Regions from separate parts of the Streptomyces sp. NPDC007983 genome, predicted to be linked through region 1. Evidence: riboswitches for the same ligand, from Rfam matches in the RefSeq annotation. Region 1 holds a riboswitch; each other region holds the start of a gene.
What was found. Region 1 has a riboswitch for cobalamin ahead of cobN (cobaltochelatase subunit CobN). Riboswitches for the same ligand answer to the same signal wherever they lie in the genome.
Positions count from the first base shown of each region.

Region 2: another riboswitch for cobalamin. It lies ahead of ACFZCY_RS40480 (cobalamin biosynthesis protein); the one in region 1 lies ahead of cobN (cobaltochelatase subunit CobN).
Region 3: another riboswitch for cobalamin. It lies ahead of ACFZCY_RS09390 (ribonucleoside-diphosphate reductase subunit alpha); the one in region 1 lies ahead of cobN (cobaltochelatase subunit CobN).
Region 4: another riboswitch for cobalamin. It lies ahead of ACFZCY_RS36520 (CbtB-domain containing protein); the one in region 1 lies ahead of cobN (cobaltochelatase subunit CobN).

Region 1 is NZ_JBIBJI010000004.1:402,396-409,672, reverse strand. Features, by position in the region: gene ACFZCY_RS15360 (precorrin-2 C(20)-methyltransferase) at 1-212, opposite strand, end outside; gene ACFZCY_RS15355 (precorrin-8X methylmutase) at 209-850, opposite strand; gene cobG (precorrin-3B synthase) at 859-2,262, opposite strand; cobalamin riboswitch at 2,353-2,493, shown strand; gene cobN (cobaltochelatase subunit CobN) at 2,525-6,154, shown strand; gene ACFZCY_RS15340 (hypothetical protein) at 6,185-6,427, opposite strand; gene ACFZCY_RS15335 (cation diffusion facilitator family transporter) at 6,719-7,277, shown strand, end outside.
Region 2 is NZ_JBIBJI010000025.1:62,125-69,401, reverse strand. Features, by position in the region: gene ACFZCY_RS40485 (cobyric acid synthase) at 1-1,120, opposite strand, end outside; gene ACFZCY_RS40480 (cobalamin biosynthesis protein) at 1,117-2,079, opposite strand; cobalamin riboswitch at 2,220-2,361, opposite strand; gene ACFZCY_RS40475 (hypothetical protein) at 2,525-2,755, opposite strand; gene ACFZCY_RS40470 (inorganic phosphate transporter) at 2,771-4,093, opposite strand; gene ACFZCY_RS40465 (class II aldolase/adducin family protein) at 4,347-5,036, shown strand; gene ACFZCY_RS40460 (alpha/beta hydrolase) at 5,083-6,210, shown strand; gene ACFZCY_RS40455 (hypothetical protein) at 6,310-7,277, shown strand, end outside.
Region 3 is NZ_JBIBJI010000003.1:92,439-99,715, reverse strand. Features, by position in the region: gene def (peptide deformylase) at 1-615, shown strand, start outside; gene ACFZCY_RS09395 (ribonucleotide-diphosphate reductase subunit beta) at 696-1,727, opposite strand; gene ACFZCY_RS09390 (ribonucleoside-diphosphate reductase subunit alpha) at 1,745-4,141, opposite strand; cobalamin riboswitch at 4,268-4,408, opposite strand; gene ACFZCY_RS09385 (FGGY family carbohydrate kinase) at 4,506-5,975, opposite strand; gene ACFZCY_RS09380 (histidine phosphatase family protein) at 6,087-6,719, shown strand; gene ACFZCY_RS09375 (DeoR family transcriptional regulator) at 6,716-7,277, shown strand, end outside.
Region 4 is NZ_JBIBJI010000018.1:35,041-42,317, reverse strand. Features, by position in the region: gene ACFZCY_RS36535 (LLM class flavin-dependent oxidoreductase) at 1-961, shown strand, start outside; gene ACFZCY_RS36530 (MFS transporter) at 962-2,248, opposite strand; gene ACFZCY_RS36525 (APC family permease) at 2,276-4,249, opposite strand; cobalamin riboswitch at 4,395-4,536, shown strand; gene ACFZCY_RS36520 (CbtB-domain containing protein) at 4,573-4,794, shown strand; gene ACFZCY_RS36515 (CbtA family protein) at 4,815-5,576, shown strand; gene cobF (precorrin-6A synthase (deacetylating)) at 5,681-6,514, shown strand; partial or broken gene ACFZCY_RS36505 (hypothetical protein) at 6,651-6,991, opposite strand; gene ACFZCY_RS36500 (trypsin-like serine peptidase) at 7,108-7,277, opposite strand, start outside.

The sequences.
Region 1 (7,277 bases):
CGCTCCTCGATGTGGTCGGGCCGCAGATGCCGCTCGGCGATGGAGCGGGCGATGCTGCGGCCGTGCCGGGCGCTGTGGTACGCCACGACATCGGCCCCGGCGATGACCTCCACCGCCCGTACCGTCATCAGGGAAGGGTCACCGGGGCCGAGGCCCACGCCGTACAGCCGTCCCTTCACCGCGGGCGTCGCCTGTCGCTGCTGCTCGCTCACTCTTCCTCGCTCGCTATCGCGTTGATCGCGGCCGCGGCGATGGCGCTGCCGCCGCGTCGGCCGCGCACCACCAGATGGTGGGGCGCCGACGGATGTCCGGCCAGCGCCTCCTTGGACTCGGCGGCGCCGATGAACCCGACCGGTACGCCGATGACGGCGGCCGGGCGCGGCGCGCCCTGTTCGAGCATTTCCAGCAGACGGAACAGCGCGGTGGGCGCGTTGCCGACCGCCACGACCGAACCCTCCAGCCGGCCCCGCCACAACTCCAGCGCGGCGGCGCTGCGCGTCGTCCCCATGCGCCGCGCCAACTCCGGTACGGCGGGGTCGGACAGCGTGCACACCACGTCGTTGTCGGCGGGCAGCCGCCTGCGGGTGACGCCGCTGGCGACCATCTGGGCGTCGCAGAGCACGGGCGCCCCGGCACGCAGCGCCTCCCGGGCCCGGGCGACCACCTCGGGCGTATACGCGAGGTCCTTGACCAGGTCGACCATGCCGCACGCGTGGATCATCCGCACCACGACCCGGCTGACGTCGGCGGGGAGGCCGTCCAGGTCCGCCTCGGCGCGGATGGTGGCAAAGGAGGCGCGGTAGATGGCCGCCCCGTCCTTCTCGTAGTCGAACACTGTGTCCTCGATCATGTCGTTGATCATGCTGTTCCGCGGGCCGTCGCCACGGCGTCGGCCAATCGCTCTGCCGTTACGTCTGTCGCGTCGCCACCGGTCACGCCGGTCGCGCCGTCGGGCTCCCGCATGTCGCGTACGGTGAGCCGGTAATCCGTGCCGGAGATGGCCAGCGCGTCCACCCAGCGGCCGCCGGGGTGGCCGCAGCGCCGCTCGCAGCCGGAGAAGTACACCGGCACCGGCGGCGGCGCGTCGGGGGAGCGGGGAGCGCCCGCCCGGGGAGCGTCCGCCACCGCGCGCGCCGCGTGGGCGCGCACATCGGCCAGGGACTTGGCGCAGCCCGGCCGTCCCGTGCACGCGCCGACCCCGGCCCACGGGGAGTCCGGATCGGTCACCAGCCCCGCGTCGGCCACCTCCCGCGAGGCGGCCGCCGCGCCGTCCGCGGTGAACCCCGGGAGCACCACGCCGCGCCAGGGTGTCACACGCAGTTCGCCCGACCCGCCCCGGGAGGCGAGCCCGGCGAGTAGCCGCCACCGCGCCGCGCCGACCCGGCCCAGGGGTACGAGGACGGACACGGCGTGGCGCCCGTCCGGCCCGGACACGACGCCCGGTGCGGGCGGCGCGCCGGGCGCGTCAACCGGCCCGCTCTGTCCGGTACGTACGGCTTCGACGCCCTCGTCCGCGAGCCGCGCCGCCAGGCCGTCGGCGGTCACGGCGTGTCGCGTGGGCAGTTCGCGCGCCCGCCACGCCCGTGTGCCGCTCGCCCGGGCCCTGGTCAGGAACTCCACGGCGGCCAGCGCGGCGGCGCACGGCGCGTCCCGCCCTCGCACCTCAAGACCGACCCCCGACATACCGGAGCCCACCCGCAGCACCGCCCCGCCGTCCGGCGTTGCGATCAATGTCACATCCGCGCCCAATGCGGCCACATCGCCCCGGCCGTCGTCCATCGCGAACAGGAAACGACCCGACAAGCCGGACAACTCATCCCACGCCCCGGCGCACAGCGCGGCGTCCAACTCCCTGGCCCACGCGGTGACTTCGCCGTGTCCGGCGCCGTCGAGGCCGCTCAGCGGGGACGCCACGATGTTGCGCACCCGGTCGTACCGGTCGGAGGGAAGCAGTCCGGCGTCCCGCAACGCGGCCGCCAGATCGCCGCCGCACGCCGCGTCCAGGCCGCGGAGCTGGAGATTGCCCCGCGAGGTGAGGTCCAGACGGCCGTCGCCCAGCTCCTCGCTCGCCCGCGCCAGCGCCAGCGCCTGACCTGCCGTCAGCAGGCCGCCGGGTATCCGGACGCGCGCCAGGGAGCCGTCGTCCGCCGGGTGCAGCCGCAGCGCGCCGGGGCAGGCGTCATCGCGTCCGCGCGCCCGCCGCGAGGGCGCTTCGACGGGCGCTTCGTTCGCAGGTGGGACGGTTGCCGGGGGGAGGGACATGGCGGCGAGCATACCGACGTCCGGTCGGCCCTCACCGTCCCGTGCCAGGTCAGCAACGCCTACTATGCTCTGCGGCGGGCCGTCTGGCCCGCTGGACGCATTAGACGGCGTCAAGACGCACAAGACGGCGTCTGGGGGAGGAAACCGGTGCGAATCCGGTGCGGTCCCGCCACTGTGAACACGGCAGCCTGCCGTGCGAGCCAGGAACTCCCGCCGTCTTCCAACCCGCCCGGGGCGCGGACCCCGAGGAAGGCGCTGAGCCATGATCCTGCTGCTGTCGACGTCCGACACCGACCTGCTCAGTGCCCGCGCGGCCACGGGCCCGGTGCCGTACCGCCTCGCCAACCCGGCGCGGCTCCCGCTCGACGATCTGCCCGGCCTCCTCGACGGCGTCGAACTCGTCGTCGTGCGGCTGCTCGGTGGCATCCGCGCCTGGGAGGACGGCCTCGAGACCCTGCTCGCGGGCGACCTCCCCGTCGTCGTGCTCACCGGTGAACAGGCGCCCGACGCCCAGCTCATGGAGGCGTCCACGGTCCCGGTGGGAATCGCCGCCGAGGCCCATGCCTACCTCGCGCACGGCGGCCCCGCCAACCTGGACCAGCTGGCGCGCTTCCTGTCCGACACCGTGCTGCTCACCGGCCACGGCTTCGAACCGCCCGCCACCGCCCCCACCTGGGGGCCGCTGGAGCGGACCGCGCGCGAGGGCGTCACCGGCCCGACGATCGCCGTGCTCTACTACCGGGCCCACCACATGAGCGGCAACACCGCCTTCGTGGAGGCGCTGTGCCAGGCCGTCGAGGACGCCGGAGGACGGCCGCTGCCGCTGTTCGTCGCCTCCCTCCGGGCCCCCGAACCCGAGCTGATCGAGGCGCTCGGCGCGGCCGACGCCGTCGTCACCACCGTGCTCGCCGCGGGCGGCACCCGCCCCGCCGAGGCGTCGGCGGGCGGCGACGACGAGGCGTGGGACGCGGGCGCGCTCGCCGCGCTCGACGTCCCCGTGCTGCAGGCGCTGTGCCTGACCTCGCCGCGCAGCGCGTGGGAGGAGAACGACGAGGGCCTGTCGCCGCTGGACGCCGCGACCCAGGTCGCCGTGCCGGAGTTCGACGGGCGGCTGATCACCGTGCCGTTCTCCTTCAAGGAGGTCGACGAGGACGGCCTGCCGGTCTACGCCGCCGACCCCGAGCGCGCCGCGCGTGTCGCCGGAATCGCCGTACGACACGCCCGGCTCCGGCACATACCGGCGGCCGACAAGCGCCTCGCGCTCGTCCTGTCCGCCTACCCCACCAAGCACTCCCGGATCGGCAACGCGGTCGGCCTCGACACCCCCGCCAGCGCCGTCGCCCTGCTGCGGCGGCTGCGCGCCGAAGGGTACGACCTCGGCCCCGAAGAGGGCCCCGGAGCGCTCCCGGGCCTCGCCTCCGGCGTCGGCGACGAACTGATCTACGCCCTCATCGAGGCGGGCGGCCACGACCAGGACTGGCTCACCGAGGAGCAGCTGGCCAAGAACCCGGTCCGCGTCCCCGCCGCCGACTACCGCCGCTGGTACGCCACGCTGCCGCGGGAGCTGCGCGACGCGGTCGAGGAGCACTGGGGTCCGCCGCCCGGCGAGATGTTCGTGGACACCAGCCGCGACCCCGAGGGCGAGATCGTCCTCGCCGCGCTGCGCCACGGCAACCTCCTGGTCGTCATCCAGCCGCCGCGCGGCTTCGGCGAGAACCCCATCGCCATCTACCACGACCCCGATCTGCCGCCCTCGCACCACTACCTGGCCGCCTACCGCTGGATGGCGACCCCGCAGGCCGACGGCGGCTTCGGCGCCGACGCCATGGTGCACCTGGGCAAGCACGGCAACCTGGAGTGGCTGCCGGGCAAGAACGCGGGCCTGTCCGCCGCCTGCGGCCCCGACGCCGCGCTCGGCGACCTGCCGCTGATCTACCCCTTCCTGGTCAACGACCCCGGCGAGGGCACCCAGGCCAAGCGCCGCGTCCACGCCACCCTGGTCGACCACCTCGTACCGCCGATGGCACGCGCCGACTCCTACGGCGACATCGCCCGGCTGGAACAGCTGCTGGACGAGTACGCCGCCATCTCCGCGATGGACCCGGCCAAGCTCCCCGCCATCCGCGCCCAGATCTGGACCCTGATCCAGGCCGCCCGGCTCGACCACGACCTGGGGCTCGAGGAGCGGCCCGACGACGAGGGCTTCGACGACTTCCTGCTGCACGTCGACGGCTGGCTGTGCGAGGTCAAGGACGCCCAGATCCGCGACGGTCTGCACGTGCTCGGCGGCGCGCCGACCGGCCCCGAGCGGGTCAACCTCGTCCTGGCCATCCTGCGCGCCCGCCAGATCTGGGGCGGTACGTCGGCGCTCCCCGGGCTGCGCGAGGCGCTGGGCCTGGACGAGTCGGCCGCCACCCGCTCGGGCGCGGACGAGGCCGAGGAGCGCGCCCGCGCCCTCGTCCAGGCGATGGAGGACGCGGACTGGGCCCCGGAGGCCGCCGAGAAGGCCGCCCTGGACCTGCCCGAGGAGCGGCGGGCCGCCGTCACCGCGATCCTGGAGTTCGCCGCCGGCGAGGTCGTGCCGCGCCTCGCCGCGACGACCGACGAGATCGACCACGCCGTGCACGCCCTGAACGGCGGCTTCGTGCCCGCAGGGCCGTCCGGATCGCCGCTGCGCGGACTGGTCAACGTCCTGCCGACCGGCCGTAACTTCTACTCCGTCGACCCCAAGGCCGTGCCCAGCCGGCTGGCCTGGGAGACCGGCCAGGCGCTCGCCGACTCGCTGCTGGAGCGCTACCGCGCCGACAACGACGGCCAGTACCCGCGGTCGGTCGGCCTGTCGCTGTGGGGCACGAGCGCCATGCGCACCTCCGGGGACGACGTGGCCGAGGCGCTGGCGCTGATGGGCATCCGCCCGGTGTGGGACGACGCCTCGCGGCGTGTGACCGGACTCGAACCCGTGCCCGCCGGCCAGCTGGGCCGCCCGCGCGTCGACGTCACCCTGCGCATCAGCGGTTTCTTCCGCGACGCCTTCCCGCACGTCGTCGGGCTGCTGGACGACGCCGTACGGCTCGCCGCGTCCCTCGACGAGGCCGACGACGTCAACTACGTACGCGCCCACACCCGCGCCGACCTCGCCGAGCACGGCGACGAGCGCCGCGCCACCACCCGCATCTTCGGCTCCCGGCCGGGGACGTACGGCGCGGGGCTGCTCCAGCTCATCGACAGCCGCGACTGGCGCACCGACGCCGACCTCGCCGAGGTCTACACGGTGTGGGGCGGCTACGCCTACGGCCGCGGTCTCGAGGGCCGCCCGGCGCGCGAGGAGATGGAGAGCGCGTACCGCAGGATCGCGGTCGCGGCGAAGAACACCGACACGCGCGAGCACGACATCGCCGACTCGGACGACTACTTCCAGTACCACGGCGGCATGGTCGCCACCGTGCGCGCGCTGAAGGGCACCGCCCCGGCCGCGTACATCGGCGACTCCACCCGCCCCGAGACGGTGCGCACCCGCACCCTGCACGAGGAGACCTCGCGGGTCTTCCGGGCCCGGGTGGTCAACCCGCGCTGGATCGAGGCGATGCGCCGGCACGGCTACAAGGGCGCCTTCGAGCTCGCCGCCACCGTCGACTACCTCTTCGGCTACGACGCCACCACCGGCGTGGTCGCCGACTGGATGTACGACAAGCTCGCCCAGACCTATCTGCTCGACCCGGAGAACCGCGCGTTCCTGGAGGAGGCCAACCCCTGGGCGCTGCACGGCATGGCCGAGCGGCTGCTGGAGGCCGAGAGCCGCGGTCTGTGGGAGGAGCCGGACCCGGAGGTGCTGGAGCGGGTACGGGAGCTGTTCCTGGAGACGGAGGGCGGCCTGGAGGGCGGGGACGACTGAGGTCCCCCAGGAAGCAGGACAGGCGGCGGCTCAGCCGGAGGACGGCCGGGCCGCCGCCCGGATCCGGTCCGGCCAGGGCGGACAGTTGATCAGTTCGGTCCACTCGCGGTCGTACGCCCCGGGCACCGCCCGCCCCGCGGACGACCAGCGCTCCACCAGCGCCGCGTAGATCGGTACGCAGCTCGACTGGTGCAGCGTCTGGTGAACCGTTCCGCCGCCTTCGGTGCTCCGGTCCAGCGCTCTGCTCGGCTGCGAGAGAGAACGGCGTCGCATCGTCGTCGTCATGTTCGGCCAACGCGCCGCGCCCCGCGGGGTCACCTCCTTCGCGCCGACCTCACCCGCACCGGCGTGGCCTCGTACACATCAGCGGACCCGCGATCGCCTGCCCGGGTGACGTCCGCTCCGCAACCCGGTGCGCCGCGTATTTCCCCGGCCTGACAATGAAAAGCGTTGCCGAATCCATAAGGCAATGCCACCTGATAACCGTGTCCATTGCAGCCTTTGGAGAATTCCCCGAAGTGCTGTTCAATTGCCGCTGTCCATAAGCGATCCGAGGAGGAGCGGGTGGGAGCCCATACGCACGGACACGGTGAGGGTCATGGCGGGCACACGCACGGTGTGGCGGAGAACGCCGACCGCCGGTGGCTGTCCATCGCTCTCGCGCTGATCACCGGATTTATGCTGGTGGAAGTCGTGATCGGAGTGATCGCGCGGTCGGTGGCGCTGCTTTCCGACGCGGCGCACATGCTCACCGACGCTGCCTCGATCGTCCTCGCGCTCATCGCGATCCGGCTTTCGGCCCGGCCCGCCCGGGGCGGCTATACGTATGGGCTCAAGCGGTCGGAAATCCTTTCCGCGCAGGCCAATGGGCTTTCCCTGCTGCTACTCGGCGCATACCTCGGCTATGAGTCGGTGGAGCGGCTGATCGACCCGCCCGAGGTGACCGGTGGACTGGTGCTGGCCGTGGCGCTCGCCGGGATCGTGGTGAACATCGCGGCGGCGTGGTGCATGTCGAAGGCGAACCGCGCCTCACTGAATATCGAAGGCGCCTTCCAGCATGTGCTGAACGACCTCTACGCCTTCATCGCCACCGCGATCGCCGGGCTGGTGGTGGTGACCACCG
Region 2 (7,277 bases), on a different contig from region 1:
TCGCGTAGCCGAGCGCCTGGAAGCCGCCGCAGATGCCGAGCACCGGCCGCCCCTCGGCGGCCCGCCGCATGATCGCGTCGGCGAGACCGCGTGTCCGCAGCCACTCCAGCGCCTTCACGGTGCCCCGGGTGCCCGGCAGCACCACCAGATCGGCGTCGACCAGCTCCTCCGGGCGGTCCACGAAGCGCACGACCACGCCCGGCTCGGCGGCCAGCGCGTCCACGTCGGTGAAGTTGGACATCAGCGGTACCGCGGCCACCGCGACCCGCAGCACGTCCGCGCCGTGCGGCGGCGCGACGACGCTCTCGCGCACCGCGCCGCGCAGCGAGACCCGCAGCCCGTCCTCCTCGTCGATGCCGAGGCCGTGCGCGTACGGCAGCACACCGACGGTCGGCCGGCCGGTGAGGTCGCGCAGCATGTCCAGACCGGGCTCCAGCAAGGTCACGTCGCCGCGGAACTTGTTCACCACGTAGGCGGCGATATGCCGCTGGTCCTCGCGGGACAGCAGCGCGGTCGTGCCGAAGAACGACGCGAAGACGCCGCCGCGGTCGATGTCCCCGACCACGACGACGGGCAGCCCCGAGGCCCGGGCGAGCCCCAGGTTGACGATGTCGGTACGGCGCAGATTGATCTCGGCCGGGCTGCCAGCGCCCTCGCAGATCACCGCGTCATGGGTGCGCCGCAGCTCGCTCAGGCATGCGGTGACGGTGTCCAGCAGCCCTTCGCGCCGCTCCGAGTGCAGCCTTTCCTCGGGGGACACCGCACCCGACAGCGGCTTCGCCGCGGGCCCAGACCCCCCGTAATACCCACGCGCGCTCATCTCGCCCACCGGCTTGCCGAGCAGCACCACCTGGCTGCTGCGGTCGCTGCCCGGCTTCAGCAGGACCGGGTTCATCAGGGCGCTCGGTTCGACGCGCGCGGCGGCGGCCTGCATGGCCTGGGCCCGCCCGATCTCGGCGCCGTCCCGGGTGACGAAGGAGTTGAGCGACATGTTCTGCGCCTTGAACGGCGCGACCCGGAGCCCTTCGCGCGCCAGCCAGCGGCAGATGCCCGCCGTGACGACGCTCTTACCGGCGTCCGAGGTCGTCCCCGCGATGAGCAGTCCGCCCCCCGAGGTCATCGGGTCACCCCTTTCCTGCCTGTTGCGCAACGGCCCGCGACAGTGGCGAGCAGGGCGAGCGCCGAGACCCGCCGTGAGAGGCGGACCGCCCGCGGAATGTCGGCCACCGTCACGGGACGGCCGCCCGGATTCAGCACCGGGCGGTGCTCGACCCGGCCCCCGTACGCCAGCGTGCCGCCCAGCCGCACCCCCAGCGCGCCCGCGAACGACGCCTCCACCGGGCCCGCGTTGGGGCTCGGGTGGCGTCCGCCGTCGTGGCGCCAGGCGCGCCGCGCGCCGCGCGGGTCGGGCCCGGCGAGGGTGGCCAGGACGGCTGTGAGACGGGCGCCGGGCCAGCCCGCGGCATCGTCCAGCCGGGCCGCCGCCCAGCCGAACCGGCGGTAGCGGGCCGACGTGTGGCCCACCATGGCGTCCAGGGTGTTGACGGCCCGGAAGCCGACGAGCCCCGGCACCCCGGCCACGGCCCCCCACACCAGCGCGCCCACCACCGCGTCCGAGGTGTTCTCGGCCACCGACTCGACGACCGCCCGCGCGATCTGCTGTTCGTCCAGCGCCTGCGGATCGCGTCCGCACAGATGCGGCAGCCGCTCCCGCGCGGCGCCGACGTCGCCTGCGGCCAGCGCGTCACCGATGGCCCTCGCCTCCCGTACCAGCGAGGTGCCGCCCAGCACGGCCCAGGTGGCGGCGGCGGTCAGCGCGGCGTCGGCCGTACGGCGGGGCCCCGCGAGGGTGCGTACGGTACGGGCCAGCAGCGCGGCACCGGCGGCCGCGCCGCCCGCGCACAGCGCGGTGTGCAGGGCCCCGGAACCGCGGTGGTCGCGCCACAGCCGCCGCTCGACGGCCGCGGCGGCGCGCCCGAACGCGGCCACCGGATGGCCGCGGCGAGGATCGCCCGTGGCGAGGTCGCCGAGGAAGCCGAGAGCGGCGCCGCACGCGTACGAGGCGTGGTCCGCGCGCATCCTCAGGCCGCCGTCACGCCTCTGCGGCGGGAACCGCCGCAGAGCACATGGACAGGTGGGGCTGACGGCGTGGCAGTGCCGGGCATGACGGTATGTCCTCACTCAGGGTCCGCGCCCTGGCTCGACGTGACCGGCGGTGAGAGTCTCCTGGCTCCCGGATCCGCGGCTCTCCCGGTCTTCCAGCCTTCCTCGCGTACGGACGGCCGTGACCCCTTGCGGTGAGGGAAGAGCGCTCCCCGGTGACAGTGGCGGGACCGCGCCGGATTCTCACCGGCTTCCTCTCCTGCCGCCGTTTGGCTCGGGAAGTCCACCATGGGGCGCGAATGGCCGTCAACTGGCATGTGACCTGCGATGCCGTAGTGTGCCGAGGCCCACAGCCCGTGGGAACGGCCGCGGGGCGGTGGGCGCCGATCGGCACCCACCGCCCCGCGGCCGTTCCGTGGCCTCAGGCCACGATCAGATAGATGCCGTACGCCACCACCGCGGCGCACAGCGCGAAACAGGCGTACGCGCCGGTGCGCGCAACCGGGGACGCGCCGCCCGCGGTGGCCTGGGGCTGCGGCTGCGCCGTACGGGAGGTGCCGATGATGCCCAGGGTGAAGACCCCTACGACGCCGACCGTCACCGCGAGGCTGACGCCGAAGACCTGGCCGAGGGCCGCCCAGTCGATGTGCATTGCGTGTGCTCCCTGTCAGCTGGAGGAACGGGTCCCCGCGGCGGCGGGGGTGGGGGCGGATTCGGACGAGGCGCGCGCGGCGGACACCGCGTCCGTGACGTCCGTGACGTCCGTGGCGTCCGTGCCGGCAGCGCCATCGGCGGCCGACGCGGTGGCCGGGGCCTTTCCGGCGGGCGGCGGGGCCACCGACCGCACGGCGGCGGTGACGACACCGACCGGCTCGGCGGACTCCGCACCCGGCGCGTTGACGTTGCTCGCGTCCACCGGCTTGCGGCGCGAGAGCACCCAGATGACGCCGCAGCCCAGCACCGCCAGGACGGCGACCGCCGCGATGCCCCCGTTGCCCTGGCCGGCCAGCAGCGCCGCACCGGCGGCCACCAGACCGGCGGCCGGGAGGGTCAGCGCCCAGGCGACGACCATGCGGCCCGCGGTCGACCAGCGCACCACACCGCCCTTGCGGCCGACGCCCGCGCCCATGACGGCGCCCGAGCAGACCTGCGTGGTGGACAGCGCGAAGCCGATGTGGGAGGAGGCCAGGATGACGGTCGCCGCGCCGGTCTGGGCGGCGAAGCCCTGCGGCGGCTGGATGTCGGTGATGCCCTTGCCCATGGTGCGGATGATGCGCCAGCCGCCCAGATAGGTGCCGAGGGCGATCGCGAGTCCGGCGGAGACGATGACCCACATGGGCGGGTCGGAGTCGGGCGCGATGACGCCGCCGGTGACCAGCGCGAGGGTGATGACGCCCATGGTCTTCTGGGCGTCGTTGGTGCCGTGGGCCAGGGAGACCAGGGCGGCCGAGGCGATCTGCCCGGCGCGGTAGCCCTTCGCGGTGTCCTCCGCGGCCCGGTCGTTCGCCAGCCGGTAGGTGAGCCGGGTCGCGGCCACCGTGGCGATGCCCGCCACGACCGGCGCGGCCACGGCCGGGATGAGGACCTTCATGACGACCGCGTCGCCGTTGACCCCGTCCATGCCGACGGAGACCACGGTGGCGCCGATGAGGCCGCCGAAGAGGGCGTGCGAGGAGCTGGACGGAAGACCGGCCAGCCAGGTCACCAGATTCCAGAGGATCGCGCCGACCAGCCCCGCGAAGATCACCTCGGGCCGGATTCCTGAGCCCTCGTCGATGATTCCGCCGGAGATGGTCTTGGCGACCTCCACGGAGAGGAACGCGCCGACGAGGTTGAGGACTGCCGACATCGCCACCGCGACCCGAGGACCGAGTGCTCCGGTGGAGATGGTGGTGGCCATGGCGTTGGCCGTGTCGTGGAAGCCGTTGGTGAAGTCGAACACCAAGGCCGTGACGATCACGATCCCGATGAGAAGCGTGATGTGTTCCATACACCCGGTCAATCAGTTCGGAGGGCGGTCAGTGCACGGTGAACGTAGGGAAACTGGGTGAACGGGAGATGAACTGAGGCGGGCGTCACGGTGACGCGGGCGCGGGGGCCTGAGAACGGCTGGATTTCGACCGTACTCCCGTTCGCCATATGGAGTTTGACGGCCATACATCAACCCGATGTACCCGGTCCGCGCGGACCCCCGTACGCGCCGGCGTCCGTATGGAAGGATCGCGCCCCGGAGGTGAGGGCCCGTGACGGAGCCGCGATCGGCACGACGGCCACAGCCGAGGCTGACCCAGCCCCTGCGGCAGGCCTGGACGCATGTGGTGCGCACGGCCCGCAGAACCACCGCCGACGGGCTCGTCGTCGGCACCTCGGGCAATGTGTCGGCCCGGGTCGGCGACACCGTCCTGGTGACCCCGAGCGGCGTCCCGTACGACCGGCTCGGCCCCCGGGACGTGGTCGGCGTCGACCTCGACGGCCGACAGGTGCTGGGCACCCTCGCGCCCACCAGTGAGCTGCCCATGCACCTCGCCGTCTACCGTGGCACGGAAGACGCCGAGGCCATCGTCCACACCCACGCCGTTCACGCCACCGCCGTCTCCACGCTGGTCGACGAACTCCCCGCGATCCACTACATGACCGCCGCCCTCGGCGGGCCGGTCCGGGTCGCCGGCTACGCGCTCTACGGCACCGATGAATTGGCCGAAAACATGCTGCAGGCGCTGCGCGGCCGCTCCGGCTGTCTGCTGCGCAACCATGGCACCGTCGTCCACGGGGCGACGCTGGACCAGGCATACGACCGCACCGCCCAGCTCGAATGGATGTGCCAGGTCTGGCTGGCCGCGGCATCCGTACCCGGCCGGAGCCCCGCACTTCTCCCGCCCGCCGAGCTGGACCGCGCCGCGGCCAAGCTCAGCGGCTACGGCCAGCCAAAATAACCAGTTCCGCTGGCCGCCGCGTGGGTACCCGCCGACACTGGGAGGGATGCGTGTGCGGACAACGGCGGTGGCTGCCGCCACCACTCTGCTCGGTATCGGCGCGGCCGCGGTGGCGGTGGGCCGGTACGTCACCGACGCTGCGCTCAAACCGGCCCCCGACCGGCCGCTGCCGAACGAGCCGCCGCTCACCGTGCACGCCGTGGAGGACGGGCGGATCACCCTCACCCGTTCGCTCGCCTCGCTGCGCCCCGGCACCTACGGTCTCGCCGGCCGGAACCTCCACGCCGTCGTCGGCCCGGTGGACGAGGACGTTCCGCACCCCGCCGACTGCGTCGTACGCCGCCTGGAGCGGGTGACGCACGGCGCCCTCGACGCGGGCACCCGGGTCCGGCTCACCCCGCAGGTGTACGTCGGCGACCCGAAGGACGCGCTCGGCATCGAGCACGCCGACGTCGACGTCCCCGGCGAACTCGGCCCGCTGCCCGCCTGGTTCCTGCCCGGCGAGCGCACCACCTGGGTGATCACCACCCATGGCCTGGGCACCACCCGGGAACACCCCATGGTCGTCATGCCGCTGCTGAACCGGCTGCGGATCCCGGTGCTCGACCTCGCCTACCGCGGCGACCCCGGCGCCCCGCGCCCGCCCGACGGCATCGGCCACCTCGGCGACACGGAGTGGCGCGATCTCGACGCCGCCATCCGCTACGCGGTCCGCTACGGGGCGGAGAGCATCGTCCTGCACGGCTGGTCCACCGGCGCCTCCATGGCCCTGCACGCGGCCGCCAACTCCGCACTGCGGCACCGGCTCAGCGGCATCTTCCTGGACTCCCCGGTGCTCGACTGGCGGGCCACCCTGCGCGCGCTCGCGGCGGCGCGCCGCACCCCCGCCGCCCTGCTCCCGCTCGCCGTCCGGGCCGCGGAAGGGCGCACCGGGCTGCACGACGGCAAGCTCGCGGAGGCGGCCGACCCCGAGAGCCTGCGGGTGCCCACGCTCATCGTGCACGGCCCCGGCGACACCCTCGCGCCCTGGGGCGCGTCGCGTGAACTCGCCGACGCCCGGCCCGAGCTGGTCACCCTTCACCCGGTCCGGCACGCCCCGCACGCCGCCATGTGGAACGCCGATCCCCAAGGCTACGAGGAGGTCCTGCGGCGCTTCCTCACGCCCCTCATATAAGGCGTCCGGGGGGTTCGGCCAGCAGCCGGAATCCGGCCGCGGCGACCGCCGGACGGGTGCCGATTGGGCTTTCGGGCCGTCAACGGCGAGACTGCTTCTGTGACGTCCCGTACTCCGCGCGACTCCCGGCTCCGACTCGTCCGCCAGCGGCCGATGGCCACCGCCCCGCGGCCCGCGCCGAACCGCTCCCGGCCGGCGCCACGCCCGCCCGAGGGCACACCACCCCGCTCGGAGCTGGCCCGGCAGGCCCGCGCCGGGCTGGTGGGGGCCGTGGAAGTGGCGCGCTGGGCCGCGGCCGAGGACGACGTGCTCGGGGCCCTCTCCGATGAGGCCGCCGCCCGGGCCGCGGCCGCGCTGGGGCGCGGCCCCGAGGAAGTGCGCACCGACTGGGACCGGGCCCGGCTCGTCGGACTCGTCGATCTGCACGGCGGCACCGCCCGCCCCGGCTGGCGGCTCCAGGCCTGGGACCGCGACGACAGCGCGGTGCTGCGCGGCTGGGTCGCGCTGCTCGACGCCTGGTCGCTGGCCAGCCCCGCGCCGGAGACCGCCGAGCCCGCCGCCGTCGCCGAGGTGGTCGAGGCCGTACCGCAGCTGCTCCCGCTGCTCCAGCTGTCCGCGGGCCCGGTGCAGATCTCCACGCTGCTGGACATGCTGCGCAAGCGGGTCGCGGAGCTGCGCACCGAGCGCTGCGAGGTGCCGTACGGGGTGGCCGCGGCGGGCGACGGCGAGACCGCGGCGACCCAGGACCCGGCCGCCCACGGGGAGCGGCCGGACGGCGCGGAGGACGACGACGAGGCGCTGGAGGGCCTGCTCGGCTGGGCCCTGGACGCCCTCGCCTCGGTCGGGGCGCTCACCGTCCTCGAAGGCGACGCCGTGCTCACCGCGCTCGGCAACTGGGCGGTGTGGGTCAAGCTCGAACAGATCTGCGTGGCCGCCCAGAGCCCCGCCGGGAACATCGAGCACCCCGCCGCCGACATGCTGCGCGGCTGCGCGGGGCTCACCCCCGGGCCCGCCCGCGCCGAATACCGGGCCTGGCTCGCCGCGCGCCCGGTGGGCAGCGCCATCAC
Region 3 (7,277 bases), on a different contig from region 1:
ACGAAGCAGCAGGTGGACGACGAGTTCGTCGTGGACACGGAGGACTGCGAGGAGCGCGAGCGGGCGTACCGCGAGCGCGGCACCGCCCGCCCGATCACCGTTGTCGGCAATCCGGTGCTCCACAAGGAGTGCAAGGACGTCACCGAGTTCGACGAGAAGCTGGCGGCGCTGATCGACGACATGTTCGCCAGCCAGCGGGCGGCGGAGGGCGTGGGCCTGGCCGCCAACCAGATCGGCGTCGACCTCAAGGTCTTCGTCTACGACTGCATGGACGACGAGGGCGTACGCCACGTCGGCGTGGTCTGCAACCCGGTGCTGGAGGAGCTGCCCGCCGACCGCCGGGTGCTGGACGACTCCAACGAGGGCTGCCTGTCGGTCCCCACCGCCTACTGCGAGCTGGCCCGCCCGGACTACGCGGTGGTGCGCGGCCAGGACGCCGAGGGCAAGCCGATCGCGGTGCGCGGCACCGGCTACTTCGCGCGCTGCCTGCAGCACGAGACCGACCACCTCTACGGCTACCTCTACATCGACCGGCTCTCCAAGCGCGACCGCAAGGACGTGCTCCGGCAGATGGCCGAGGGCACGGCGCGCTACGAGACGGTGCCGAACGACTGAGCGCGCTCACCCGCGCGGCACCGCACACGGCGAAGGGCCGGACCCCGCCAGGGATCCGGCCCTCGCGCTCTACGCCCGGATCAGAAGTCGTCGTCGAAGGAGACCGAGCCCTCCACCGCGACCTGGTAGGCCGAGGCGCGGCGCTCGAAGAAGTTGGTCAGCTCCTGGACGTCCTGCAGCTCCATGAAGGAGAACGGGTTCTCCGAGCCGAAGACCGCGGGGAAGCCGAGGCGCTTCAGGCGCTGGTCGGCCACGCACTCCAGGTACGCCCGCATCGACTCGGTGTTCATGCCCGGCAGCCCGTCGCCGCACAGGTCGTGGGCGAACTGCAGCTCCGCCTCGACGGCCTCCTTCAGCATGTCGGTGACCTGCTGCTCCAGCTCGTCGTCGAAGAGGTCGGGCTCCTCCTCGCGGACGGTGTCCACGACCGAGAACGCGAACTCCATGTGCATGGACTCGTCGCGGAACACCCAGTTGGTGCCGGTCGCCAGGCCGTGCAGCAGACCGCGCGAGCGGAACCAGTACACGTACGCGAAGGCGCCGTAGAAGAACAGCCCCTCGATGCACGCAGCGAAGCAGATCAGGTTGAGCAGGAAGCGCCGCCGGTCGGCCTTGCTCTCCAGCCGGTCGATCTTCTCCACCGAGTCCATCCAGCGGAAGCAGAACTCCGCCTTCTCCCGGATGGAGGGGATGTTCTCGACCGCGGCGAAGGCCGCCGCCCGGTCGTCCGGGTCGGGCAGGTAGGTGTCCAGCAGCGTCAGATAGAACTGGACGTGCACGGCCTCCTCGAAGAGCTGCCGCGACAGATACAGCCGCGCCTCGGGGGAGTTGATGTGCTTGTAGAGCGTCAGCACCAGGTTGTTGGACACGATCGAGTCGCCGGTCGCGAAGAACGCCACCAGGCGGCCGATCAGGTGCTGCTCCCCGGGGGAGAGCTTGGCGAGGTCGGCGACGTCCGAGTGGAGGTCGACCTCCTCCACGGTCCAGGTGTTCTTGATCGCGTCCCGGTAGCGGTCGTAGAACTGCGGGTACCGCATCGGCCGCAGGGTCAGCTCGAACCCGGGGTCCAGCAGGTTCTTGGTATGGCCCGGCGCGGTGTTCACGGTGGTCATCTCGGATGCGGTGGGCATTACTGGCAGGCCTCGCAGGACTCGGGGTTTTCCAGGGAGCAGGCGACCGCGTCGTCGTCGGCGGGCGTCGCTTGAGCGGGGACGGTCGCCGTGGCGGCGCCCCCGCGGGCGCTCTGGGCGATCCGGGTCGCCGGGCGGGAGCGCAGGTAGTACGTCGTCTTGATGCCGCGCTTCCAGGCGTACGCGTACATCGAGCTGAGCTTGCCGATGGTCGGCGCCGCCATGAAGAGGTTCAGCGACTGGCTCTGGTCGAGGTACGGGGTACGGGCCGCCGCCATGTCGATCAGGGCGCGCTGCGGGACCTCCCACGCGGTCCGGTACAGGTCCCGTACCTCCTGGGGCACCCAGGAGAAGTCCTGGACCGAGCCGTTGGCCTCGCGGAGCGCGTCACGGGTCTGGGCGTCCCAGACGCCGAGCTTCTTCAGGTCGTTCACCAGGTAGTTGTTGACCTGGAGGAACTCACCGCTGAGCGTTTCGCGCTTGAAGAGGTTGGAGACCTGCGGCTCGATGCACTCGTACACGCCCGCGATGGAGGCGATGGTGGCGGTCGGCGCGATCGCCAGCAGCAGCGAGTTCCGCATGCCGGTGGTGGCCATCCGCCGCCGCAGCGCCTCCCAGCGCTCGGGCCAGGTGACCTGGGCGTCGGCGTAGTGGTCCGGGTGCAGCACGCCGCGCGCGGTGCGGGTCTCGGCCCAGGCCGGGTGCGGGCCGTGGCGCTCGGCGAGGTCGCAGGACGCCTCGTACGCGGCGAGCATGATGCGCTCGGAGATCCGGGTGGACAGGGCCTGAGCCTCGGGGGAGTCGAACAGCAGGCGCAGCCGGAAGAAGACGTCCTGGAGGCCCATCAGGCCGAGCCCGACCGGGCGCCAGCGGGAGTTGGAGGCCCCGGCCTCGTCGGTGGGGTAGAAGTTGATGTCCACCACGCGGTCGAGGAAGGTCACGGCGGTGCGGATGGTGCGGTCCAGCCGCTCCCAGTCCATCTGGCCGTCCTCACCGAGGTGGGCGGCGAGGTTGACCGAGCCGAGGTTGCACACGGCGGTCTCGCCGTCGTCGGTGACCTCCAGGATCTCGGTGCACAGGTTGGAGGAGTGGACGACCCGGCCCGGCTCGGCGGTCTGGTTGGCGGTGCGGTTGGCGGCGTCCTTGAACGTCATCCAGCCGTTGCCGGTCTGCGCGAGGGTGCGCATCATCCGGGCGTACAGCTGGCGCGCCGGGACCTGCTTGACCGCCCGCCCCTCGGCCTCGGCCTTGCGGTACGCGGCGTCGAACTCCTCGCCCCACAGGTCCACCAGCTCGGGCGCGTCCACCGGCGAGAGCAGCGACCAGTCGGCGTCCGCCTCGACCCGGCGCATGAACTCGTCCGGGATCCAGTGCGCGATGTTGAGGTTGTGCGTGCGGCGGGCCTCTTCGCCCGTGTTGTCCCGCAGCTCCAGGAACTCCTCGATGTCCGCGTGCCAGGTCTCCAGGTAGACGCAGGCCGCGCCCTTGCGCCGGCCGCCCTGGTTGACGGCCGCCACCGAGGCGTCCAGCGTGCGCAGGAACGGCACGATGCCGTTGGAGTGCCCGTTGGTGCCGCGGATCAGCGAACCGCGGGCGCGGATGCGGGAGTACGACAGGCCGATGCCGCCCGCGTGCTTCGACAGGCGCGCCACCTGGTGGTAGCGGTTGTAGATCGAGTCCAGCTCGTCCAGCGGCGAGTCCAGCAGATAGCAGGACGACATCTGCGGGTGCCGGGTGCCGGAGTTGAACAGCGTGGGGGAGCTGGGCAGGTACGACAGCGTGCTGGTCATCCGGTACAGCTCGGCGACGTCCGCCAGCGCCCGGTCCGACAGGTCCTCGGCGAGCCCGCAGGCCACCCGCAGCAGGAAGTGCTGCGGGGTCTCGATCACCTGACGGGTGATCGGGTGGCGCAGCAGATAGCGGCTGTGCAGGGTGCGCAGCCCGAAGTAGCCGAAGCGGTCGTCGGCGCCGTCGGCCAGCGCCTGGTCGACCAGCGCGTCCAGCCGGGCGGCGTGGGCGGTCACGAACTCGGCGGTGGAGTCGGCGATCAGGCCCTCGCGGTGGCCCACGGCGACGGAGGCGGAGAAGGAGTCCGCGCCCTGCCCGGCCGCCTCCTCGGCGATCGCGCGGGTCAGCAGCCGCGCGGCGAGCCTGGAGTACTCCGGCTCCTCGCCGATGAGTCCGGCCGCCGCCTCGGTCGCCAGGGAGCGCAACTCCGCCTCGTCCGAACCGGGATGGCGGCCGCGCAGGGCGGCGGCCGCGACCTTGCCGGGGTCGGTGGCGGGCAGGTCGGCGGTGAGCGCGGTCAGGGTCCGCAGCAGGGCGGTCCCGGGCGCGTCGGCCGCTGCCGATGTATCCGCTGCCTCTGAAACCGGATCGGCGGGCGCGATGGTCACTGAAGTGTTCTCCCTCGCTCGGCTGGGGGCCTTCGAGGGCGGAGCGCGATGGCCGCTCACGGGCATGCCGATTCCGCTCCACGGCACTCCACGCAGCGTCCATCGACCCAACCCGCGGGGCCCGGACGTATGCAGACGGCCATCGGCAGGTCATCGGACTCACGGGTACGCAAAAGCGCACACGTACACCGTTGCGGGACAGTTCCGGATTCGCGCCGGATTCCCCTGCGGCGACAGCGAGCACGAGCATACATCTTGTGTCGTGCTGCGCACGCGCCCCCAGATGTTGTGTCGTCAGCTGGGTGGATTCGCATATATGTGCTGGTTGCGTCGGACCTTGGCCGCGTCGGAATCCCAGGGAAAACTAGCTCGCCGGGCCGCTCGCCCGCCATTCGTCCAGGGCACGGGCGAGGCGGCCGCGGTAGTCGGCGTAGCCGTCCTCGTAGGCGCCGCGAAGCTCGCTCCGGGGTTCGACGGTACGGGACGCGGCGCGCCGGCGGGACGCGTCCCCGGGGTCGCCGAGCGACCGCCGGGCGACTGCGACCGCGCCCCGCGCGCCGACCTCCGGCTCGTCGGGAATGGCCACCGGGTGGCCGATGACGTTCGCGAAGATCTCGGTCCAGGCGGCGGAACGCGCGCCTCCGCCGCACAGCGCGAGCCGCCCCGAGAGCCCGGCCGCCTCCAGGCAGTGCCGGGCGGCGTAGGCGATGGATTCGCACACGGCCCGTACGGTGTCGGCGCGAGTGGAGGCGAGGGTGAGGCCGTCCAACCGCCCCTGGGCGGCGGGCTCCACGAACGGGGCGCGCTCCCCGGCGCCGGACAGGAAGGGCAGCGCGGTCACGCCGTTCGCGCCCGGCGGGCTCTGGCCGAGCAGGGTGTCCAGGGCGGCCGTGGTCGTCCCTGTGAGATCGAGCACCCACTCCAGGGCGGCGGTGCCGACCATCGCGGGCATCGCGCGCAGCCAGCGGTCCGGGTCGGGTGTGCACAGCCACATTCCGGCCGGATCGGCGGCCGGGTCGACCACCGCGCGGTCGGTGAGCACCTGACAGGCCAGCGTGGTGCCGACGATGAGCAGCCCGTCGCCCACGTCCCGCACCCCGCTGCCGATGGCACACGCCGGAAGGTCGTACGGGCCGGAGACGACGGGCAGCCCGGGCGGCAGCCCGGTCAGCCGGGCCCCCTCCCCGTCCAGCGCCAGGACGGTGCCGGGCGCGGCGGGCGGGGGCAGCAGCCGGGCGTGGCCGGCCAGCCCGCACAGCTCCAGGGCGTCCGGCACGTACGTACGGGTGGTGACGTCGAGGAACGGCAGGGAGGCGTCGGAGGCGTCCACGGTGATGACGCCGGTCAGCCGCTGGGCCACCGCGTCCACGCAGTAGCCCGCGACCGCCGCCCGCTCCAGTGCCTCCGGCTCGTGCTCGGCCAGCCAGCGCAGCAGCGGGGCGTGGCAGCCCGGGAACAACCCCGAGCCGGTGAGGGCGTGGAGGGCGGCGAGCGTGCCGTCGGCGCGCCAGCGGGCGACGGTCCCGCCTCCCCGGCCGTCCAGCCAGGAGATCGGCGGACGGACCGCCCGGCCCGCCTCGTCGCGCAGCCACAGCCCGTCGCCCTGGCCGGTGAGCGCGAGCGCGGCGGGCGGGCCGGGGAGCGCCGCGGCCACCTCGCGCACCACCTCGGCGACCGTGCCGAGCACGTCCTCCAGGTCCTGTTCGACCCGGCCGCCGGGCAGCCGGTTCAGCCGGCTGGGGCGGGCCGCGGAGGCGAGCGCGGCCCCGTCGGGGCCGAAGGCCACGGCCTTGGTGACGGAGGTGCCGACATCCACTCCGATGATCACGCGCATGGCCTGCTGCCCTCCGGAAACCTCGGAACCCCGGCGCTCCATCACATGAGCGATGCTAGATTTAACATCTGAGACGTGATCAGGCAATGGCTGACGCATCGGAGGCCCCGGATGACCGCCCGACTGCTGCTCGTACGCCACGGAGAGACCGTGTGGCACGCGGAGAACCGGTACGCCGGAACCTCGGACATCGCACTGACCGAGCGCGGCCACCGGCAGGCGCGGGCCCTCGCCCAGTGGGTGAAGGGCCGCGGGATCGACGCGGTGGCCTGCTCGCCGCTCAGCCGGGCGCGGCACACCGCCGAACCGGCCGCCACCGCGCTGTCCCTGGCCCCCGAAGTCGTCGAGGACCTGCGCGAGATGGACTTCGGCTGGGGCGAGGGCCGCACCCTCGCCGAGATGGAGGCGGAGGACCCGGCGGCCGTCCGGGCGTTCCGCGACGACCCCGAGTCCGGCGCCTTCCCCGGCTCGGAGCGGCCCGGCGAGGCCGCGGCCCGCGCCGTCGCCGCGCTGCGGCGGCTGGCCACCGCGCATCCGGACCGCACCGTGCTCGTGGTCGCGCACAACAGCCTGCTGCGGGCGGCGCTGTGCACCCTGCTCGGCATCCCGGTCGGCCGCTACCGCGCGGTCTTCCCCCGGCTGGACAACGCGGCGGTGACCGAGATCGGGATCGACGGCGAGCGCACGGCGCTGCGTTCCCTGAACGTGCCCACGGACGGCGCTGCGGGAGGGTCCCGCCCATGACCACGGTCCGCTCCCAGGACGCCCGCCGGCAGACCATCACCGAGCACGTCCTCGCGCACTCCACCGCCACCGCGGCGGAGCTGGCCGACCTCACCGGGGTCAGCCTGATGACCGTGCACCGGGACCTGGACGAGCTGGCCCGGCTCGGCGTGCTGCGCAAGTTCCGGGGCGGGGTCTCGGCCCTGCCCTCGTCGGTCTTCGAGTCCAGTCTCGCCTACCGGATGGGCGCCCACCGGGCCGAGAAGGAGGCGGTGGCCGCCACCGCCGCGCAGCTGGTCGAGCCGGGGATGTCGGTGATGCTGGACGACTCCACGACCGTCCTCGCGCTGGCCCGGCTGCTGGTGGAGTCCGCCCCGCTGACGGTCGTGACCAACGCCCGCCGGGTGATCGAGGTCTTCGCCGGGGTGCCCCGGATCCGGCTGATCGGGCTCGGCGGGGAGTACTCGCACACCCATGACTCCTTCCTCGGCGTGCCCTGCGCGGAGGCGATCGCGGCGCTCTCGGTGGACCTGGCCCTGGTCAGCACCTCGGCCATGGACGGGGCGACCACGTACCACC
Region 4 (7,277 bases), on a different contig from region 1:
CCCCCGCCGGGGCCATGAGTCCACACTGGAGATCATCGAACTGGGTGAACGCCTGGGATTCGACAGCGCCTGGGTGCGCCACCGGCATCTGCAATACGGCATCTCCTCGCCCGTCGCCGTCCTGGCGGCGGCGACGCAGCGCACCAGCCGCATCGAGCTGGGCACGGCCGTGATACCCGTCGGATGGGAGAATCCGCTACGGCTGGCCGAGGATCTGGCGACGGTCGACATCCTGTCCCGGGGCCGCCTCAACCCGGGGGTCAGCGTCGGCCCGCCGAACCACTACGACCAGGTCAAGGGCGCCCTCTACCCGGACACGGCCGACGCCGAGGACTTCAGCCACGAGCGTGTGCGACGGCTGCTGGACTTCGTACGCGGCGAACCGGCCACCGACTTCAGCGGTGTCGAGGGCTTCGAGGTGTTCTCCGACCGTGTCCAGCCGCACGCCCCGGGCCTCGGCCGCCGCATGTGGTACGGCGGCGGCAGCCTGCGGTCGGCCCGGTGGGCCGGTGAGCAGGGAATGAACCTGCTCACCAGCAGCGTCGTGAAGGCGGAGGAGTCCGAGGACTTCGCCGAGATCCAGCTCTCCCACATACGTGCCTTCCGCGCCCACCACCCCGACGGCGACGGCGCCCGGGTCTCCCAGGGACTCGTCGTCATCCCCACCGACACCGCCTCGCCGGAGCAGCGCGCGAAGTACGAGCAGTACGCCCGGAAACGCATGCCGAGGACCGCCACGCCACAGGGCCCGGCGCGCATGATGTTCGCCCCCGACCTCGTCGGCACATCGCAGGAGATCGCCGAACGGCTCGCCTCCCACGCCGCCTTCCGGGAGGTGGAGGAGGTCGCGTTCGCGCTGCCGTTCACCTTCGAGCACGAGGACTACGTCCAGATCCTCACCGACATCGCCACCAGGCTGGGTCCGGCCCTGGGCTGGCAGCCGCCCGGCCGGGCCGCCTGATCACGTGTCCGTGGCCCCGGCCGGCCCCCGGCGGTGGGGCAGCGCCGCCACCGCGAGGGCCGGGACGGCCGCGAGGACCAGCCAGGGCACGGCGGCGGGGAGGCCCAGGTCGAGCAGGGAGCCGGTGGCCGAGCTGCCGATGAGGACGATCAGGCCGGATACGGACGACAGCGCCCCGGTGTAGAGGCCGAGCCGTCCTTCCTCGGCGAGGTCGGGCACCCAGGCGCGGGCGGCCGGGACGACCAGCATCTGCCCCAGGGTGAGCAGGACGACGAACGCCGCCGCGGGCAGCAGCCCCACGGCACCCGACCACCCTGCCGGCCGGGCGGCGGCCACGACCGCGAAACCGGCCGCGACGAGCAGCAGCCCGCCCGCCATCGAGCGGCGCAGGTCGAGCCGGTCGCCCGCCCAGCGGGTCACCGGGAGCTGGGTACACACGACCAGCAGGGAGGACAGGGCGAACAGCCAGGACAGGGGAGCCTGAGACCCCGTCGCGCGCTCCACCTCCTCCGGGAGGGCGAGGTAGAGCTGGTTGTAGGCGAGCAGATAGCTGCCGTACGCGCAGCACAGGGCGAGGAAGCGGCGGTTCGCCACCATCGCGCGCACCCCGCCCCGCTCCCGGGTGCGGGCCCGGCCGGGAATGTGCTGCGGCATCAGCCGTGCGTGCCCGGCGAGGACGAGGACGAAGACCCCCGCTCCGGCCAGGCACGCGGTGCGGAAGTCCACGACCAGCAGCAGGCCGCCGAGCAACGGCCCGACGAAGGCCCCGGCCTGCCCCGCCGCGCTGAACAGGGCCAGCACCCGGGTACGGGGACCACGGCCCTCCCGCTCCCGGATCACCGCCTGCCGGGCCACCTCGGACTCCACCGCCGGGGAGAACAGAGCGGCGGCGAAACCGATCAGCAGCACCGCGCCGACCACCGCCCAGCTCGACTCCGCGTACCCCAGCCAGGCGAACCCCACGATCCGCAACACGCACCCGGCCAGCACGACCGGCCGCACCCCGTGCCGGTCCACCAGCCAGCCGCCGACCACGAACAGGCCCTGCTGGCTGAAGGTCCGCAAGCCCAGGACGAAGCCGACCAGCCAGCCCGCCATGCCGATCGCGGTGCCGAGGTGTTCGGCGAGGAACGGCAGCACGGCGTAGAAACCGATGTTGAAGGCGAGCTGCGTCAGGATCAGCAGCCGCAGCAGCGGTGGCAGGTGCTTCCAGGTCCGCTCGCGCGGCTTGGGATCCCGGGCGGTCCGGCCGGTCCGGGTCAGGACTCGGGGGAGGGGATCGGTCATCGGGGCTCCATCGGTGCGACCCGGCACTCAGCCGACATGGACATGGGGCCGCCGGGCCCGATCCGGCTCGGCCTCGCGCAGTACTTCTCGCGTGACCGGAGCGACCTCTCCCTGGCCGAACAGGAAGAACCGCAGGAACTGGGCGAAGGGGCTGCCCTCGGTCCACTCGAAGTAGATGTGCGGCCTGCACCCGGTCACATCCCGTACGTGCAGCAGCAGCGCGGCCAGCGAGTTGGGGATGCTGGAGCCGTCGAGGGTCAGGACACGGTAGCGGCCGTGCAGCACCTCGCCGTGCACGCGCAGCGCCGATTCGAAGTCGGAGGGGTCGCGGACGGTGACCTCGACGAAGACCAGGTCCTCCTCGTCGGGGATGTCGTTGTCGGCCCGGATCTGCTGGATCTTGTCGCGGTACTCGGCCGCGTCCCGGTGGTCCGGCTCGTTGGCGATGAACCGTATGCGGCGGGTGGCGCAGTCACGGACGAAACGCCGGGCCATGTCGTCCAGATCCATGTCGGTGACCCGTAGCTCGAAGGCACGGGCGAGCCGGGACAGCAGCGACACCGCGATGATGCCCGCGATGAAACACGCGCCGATCTTCACGCCGTCGGGGCGTTCCACGACGTTGACCGCCGTGGTGTAGACGAAGACCGCGGAGATCACGCCGAAGCCGATGGTCCAGCCGCGCTGCCCGGCGCGGCGGGCGGCGATGGTGACGGCGACGGCGGCGGAGGTCATCAGGACCAGCACCCCGGTGGCGTACGCGCCGCCCTGGGCGTCCACATCGGCGTTGAAGATCCAGGTGACCAGGAAGGCGATCAGGGTGAAGACCAGCACCATGGGACGCACCGCGCGGGCCCAGTGCGGGGCCATGCCGTAGCGGGGCAGATAGCGCGGCATGAGGTTGAGCAGTCCGGCCATGGCGGAGGCGCCCGCGAACCACAGGATGCCGATGGTCGCGGCGTCGTAGACGCTGCCGAAGACGGACCCCAGATAGTGGTGCGCGAGATACGCCAGCGCTCGTCCGTTGGCCTTGCCGCCGGCCTTGAACTCGTCCTGCGGGATGAGCACGGTGGTGATGAAACTCGTGGTGATCAGGAAGGCGCTCATGATCACGGCAGCGGTGGTGAGCAGCTTCCTGGTGTCCCGGATCCGCCCGGTGGGCCGCTCCTCGGTGTCGCCCGGGTCGCCCTGGACATGAGGCATGACGGCCACGCCGGTCTCGAAGCCGGACAGGCCCAGTGCGAGTTTGGGGAACACCACCAGCGCCAGACCGACCATGACCAGCGGGTTGCTGTGCTGTTCGGTCAGCGCCCGGGACCAGTCGGTGACCACATGGGACGCGGTGGCCACGTGCCACAGCCCGACGATCACCACCACCACGTTCAGCGCGAGGTAGCCGCCCACGAGCACCACCGCCACCCCGATGGCCTCCATGAAGCCCTTGAGGAAGACGGCGCCGAGCAGGGCGACCAGCCCCAGCGTGATGGCCACCTCGTGACCCCGCAGAGCGCTGGTGAAGTGCGGGTTCTCCACCAGGTGGGTGGAGGCGTCGGCGGCCGAGAGGGTGATGGTGATCAGGAAGTCGGTGGCCGCGAACCCCAGCAGCGTCAGAACGAACAGCTTGCCCTGCCAGAACGACAGCAGCCGCTCCAGCATCGCGATCGACCCCTCGCCATGCGGGCTCTCCTTGGCCACCCGCCGGTACACCGGCAGCGCCCCGGCCAGGGTCACCGCCACCAGCACGATGGTGGCGACGGGAGACAGCAGCCCGGCCGCGAGAGCGGCGATACCGGGCTGGTAACCGAGCGTGGAGAAGTAGTCCACACCGGTCAGGCACATCACCCGCCACCACCGCTGCCCCTTGTGTCCCTCGGGGACCTGGGCGTGGGGTCCGGGCTGCTGCTTGGCCATATCGGACAGGCCCTCCAGCAGCCAGCTCCGGAGCCGACCTTCCTTGCGGGCCTCCTCCGGGCGGGGCTCCACGTCGGTGGAGGTGGCCATCACGTACTCCCGATCACATAGCGTTACAGAGCGCCGTCCAGGAACAAACGACCGAATCAGGGTAAGCGGGACCCGCGCAGAGCGTCACGGCGGCATGCCGGGCCCCGGAGACGATCAGGTCAGGTGGCCGGTCTTGGCCATGCCCGTGTCACGCGGTATCGTCGCTCCGATATCGACGACGGCAAGACGGAAGCCGGTGGGAATCCGGCACGGTCGCGCCACTGTGTGCCATCGCCTCACGGGAGGTGATGGTGAGTCAGACCCGTAGCAGTCGTCTTGTGCACCACCGAGATGGGACGCGAACTCCCAGAGGAGGCCCTGCCATGGCGCAGCCAGTCGCTCAGCCGACACCCACCACCCCCGCTCTGCCCGCCCCGCTGCCGCTCAAGGCGATAGCTCCCTGGGCGGTCTTCTTCGGCATTTTGATGCTGGTCCTGCTGTACTTCGTCGGCGCGGAGCAGGGCGCCACCGCTGTCGTCTCCGGCGAGAGCGTTCACGAGTGGGTGCATGACGCCCGCCACCTGCTTGGTTTCCCCTGCCACTGAGCGAGGGACGCCGCGCACTCATGAACTCCGCAACGGTAAGGAATCTGCTCGTCCGGGGCATGGTCGCGGGCCTGGGCGCCGGCCTGCTCGCGCTGATCGCCGCGTACTTCCTCGGTGAGCCCAACGTCGACAGCGCGATCAGCTTCGAGGAGGCCCACGCGCACGAGCACGAGGTCGAGCTCGTCTCCCGTACCCTGCAGTCCACCGCGGGCCTGGCCACCGGTGTCCTGATCTACGGGGTCGCCTTCGGCGGCATCGCCGCTCTCGCCTACTGCTTCGCCCTCGGCCGCGTCGGCCGTTTCAGCCCCCGGGCCACCGCGTTGCTGCTGTCCGGCTGCGCGCTGCTCGCGGTCTACGTCGTGCCGTTCCTGAAGTACCCGGCCAACCCGCCCGCCGTCGGCAACGCCGACACCATCGGCAAACGAACGACGCTGTACTTCCTGATGATGCTGCTCAGCGTCCTCCTCGCGATCGCCGCCACCATCCTGGGCAAGCGGCTCGCCCCGAAGTTCGGCACCTGGTACGCCACCGTCGCCGCGGTGGCCGCCTTCGCCGTCGCGATCGGGCTGGCGTACGCCTTCCTGCCGGTGATCAACGAGGTGCCGGGGGGCTTTCCCGCCACCGTGCTGTGGCGGTTCCGGCTGTCCGCCCTCGCCATGCAGCTCACCCTGTGGGGCGGATTCGGGCTCATCTTCGGCGAGTTGGCCGAGCGGCTGCTGAACCCGCGGCCCGCGAAGGCCGAGGCGCCCGTCCGGTGGCGGCCGCCCCGAACTGACCCCTGACCGAGGCGTGCGAGGGCCCGCGGAGCCATCCGCGGGCCCTCTCGCGTTCGTCGGGCGAGGCGGACGAGCCGCTGGCCGAGCCCCTGCCTGCGAGACTGCGTTCCATGACCACGCAGCAACGCCGGATCCTCGTCATCGGCATCGGAGCGGGTGACCCCGACTACCTGACTCTCGGGGCGGTGAAGGCGATGGGCCGCGCCGACGTCTTCTTCATCGTCGGCAAGGGGGCCGGCACCTCCGCACTCACCGATCTTCGCCACCGCATGCTGGACGAGCATGCGCGGGCGCCCTACCGCGTGGTGGAGGTGGACGACCCGAGCCGGGACCGGCGTCCGATGGGGCGCGGCGACTACACGACCGCCGTCCACGACTGGCGCGCCCGTCGCGCGGACATCTTCGAAGGCCTGCTACGGGACGAGATGACGGCCGACGAGACCGCGGCGTTCCTCGTCTGGGGCGACCCGTCGCTGTACGACAGCACCCTCGGGATCCTCGCCACCATCGAGGCACGCGGCTCGCTCTCCACAAGCGTCGAGGTCATCCCCGGAATCAGCAGCGTCTCGGCGCTCGCCGCGCGGCACCGCATCCCACTGAACCAGGTGGGCCGGCCGCTGCACATCACCCCGGCCCGCCGGCTCTCCGACGTGGGCCGGAACGACGACGGAGACATCGTCGTGATGCTCGACGCGCACGAGTCGTTCACCGAGGTCGAAGGCGACGTCTGGATCTACTGGGGCGCCTACCTCGGCACGCCGGACGAACTGCTGGTCGCCGGGCCGCTGCGAGAGGTGTCCGACCGCATCCGACAGATGCACGCCGAGGCACGCGACCGGCATGGATGGATCATGGACACGTATCTGCTGCGCATCGTGGAGAGACCGGGACCGGGCCCTGCGGCGGACGTACGCGACGATGGAGGAGCCGGCGGAATTCGCTGACGGCCGGGCGAGGGCCGGGGCGCCGCGAAAACGCCCCGGCCCCGCCGACCGTCCGCGTCGGTCAGGACGCGGACAGCTCTCCGCGGACCGTGCGGGCCGCGGAGACCAGGTTCTCCGGGGAGGAGCGGGTCTCCGGCCGGCCGCGGGTCTTCAGGCCGCAGTCGGGATCGACCCACAGCCGCTCGAAGTAGCCGTCGAGCGGATCGGCGGCGATGGCGTCCCGGTGGCGCTCAGGGGATCGCGCCGACCATGACGGTGGTGTCCAGGACGTGGTCGTACGTCGAGAAGTCACCCGTCGGGACCTCGTCGATACCGGCCCCGGCCAGCTGCTGCCAGGTGGAGCGGCGCAGGCCGGCGGCGGTGACGCGGCCCTTCCAGTAGCCCTCGACCGGCTTCTTCAGTTCCCGGTTCGGGCCCTGGCGGGGGGAAGCCGTACACGGTGGCCCGTGTTGCCGCGGCTGCGGGCTTGGTGGTCACGGAGATCTCCTTGGCGAGACGGATCCCCGCCCGGCATGCGAATGGCACCGGTGGCGGGAAGCGCCGTATCCGCGCTTCCCGCCACCCACGCCGATGCGTTGCCCCGCGGCCGGCTGCTAGGAAGCCTGGGCCTTGTCGTACAGGGCCTTCGCCTCGTCGCCGAAGTACGGGCCGAACATCGTGTTCGGCAGGAAGACGTAGCCGAAGCTGTTCACGGAGACCTGCAGCCCGGTGCCGGTGTCCTCACTGAAGCCGGTGAGCCAGGGGCCGCCGCTGGAGCCGCCCG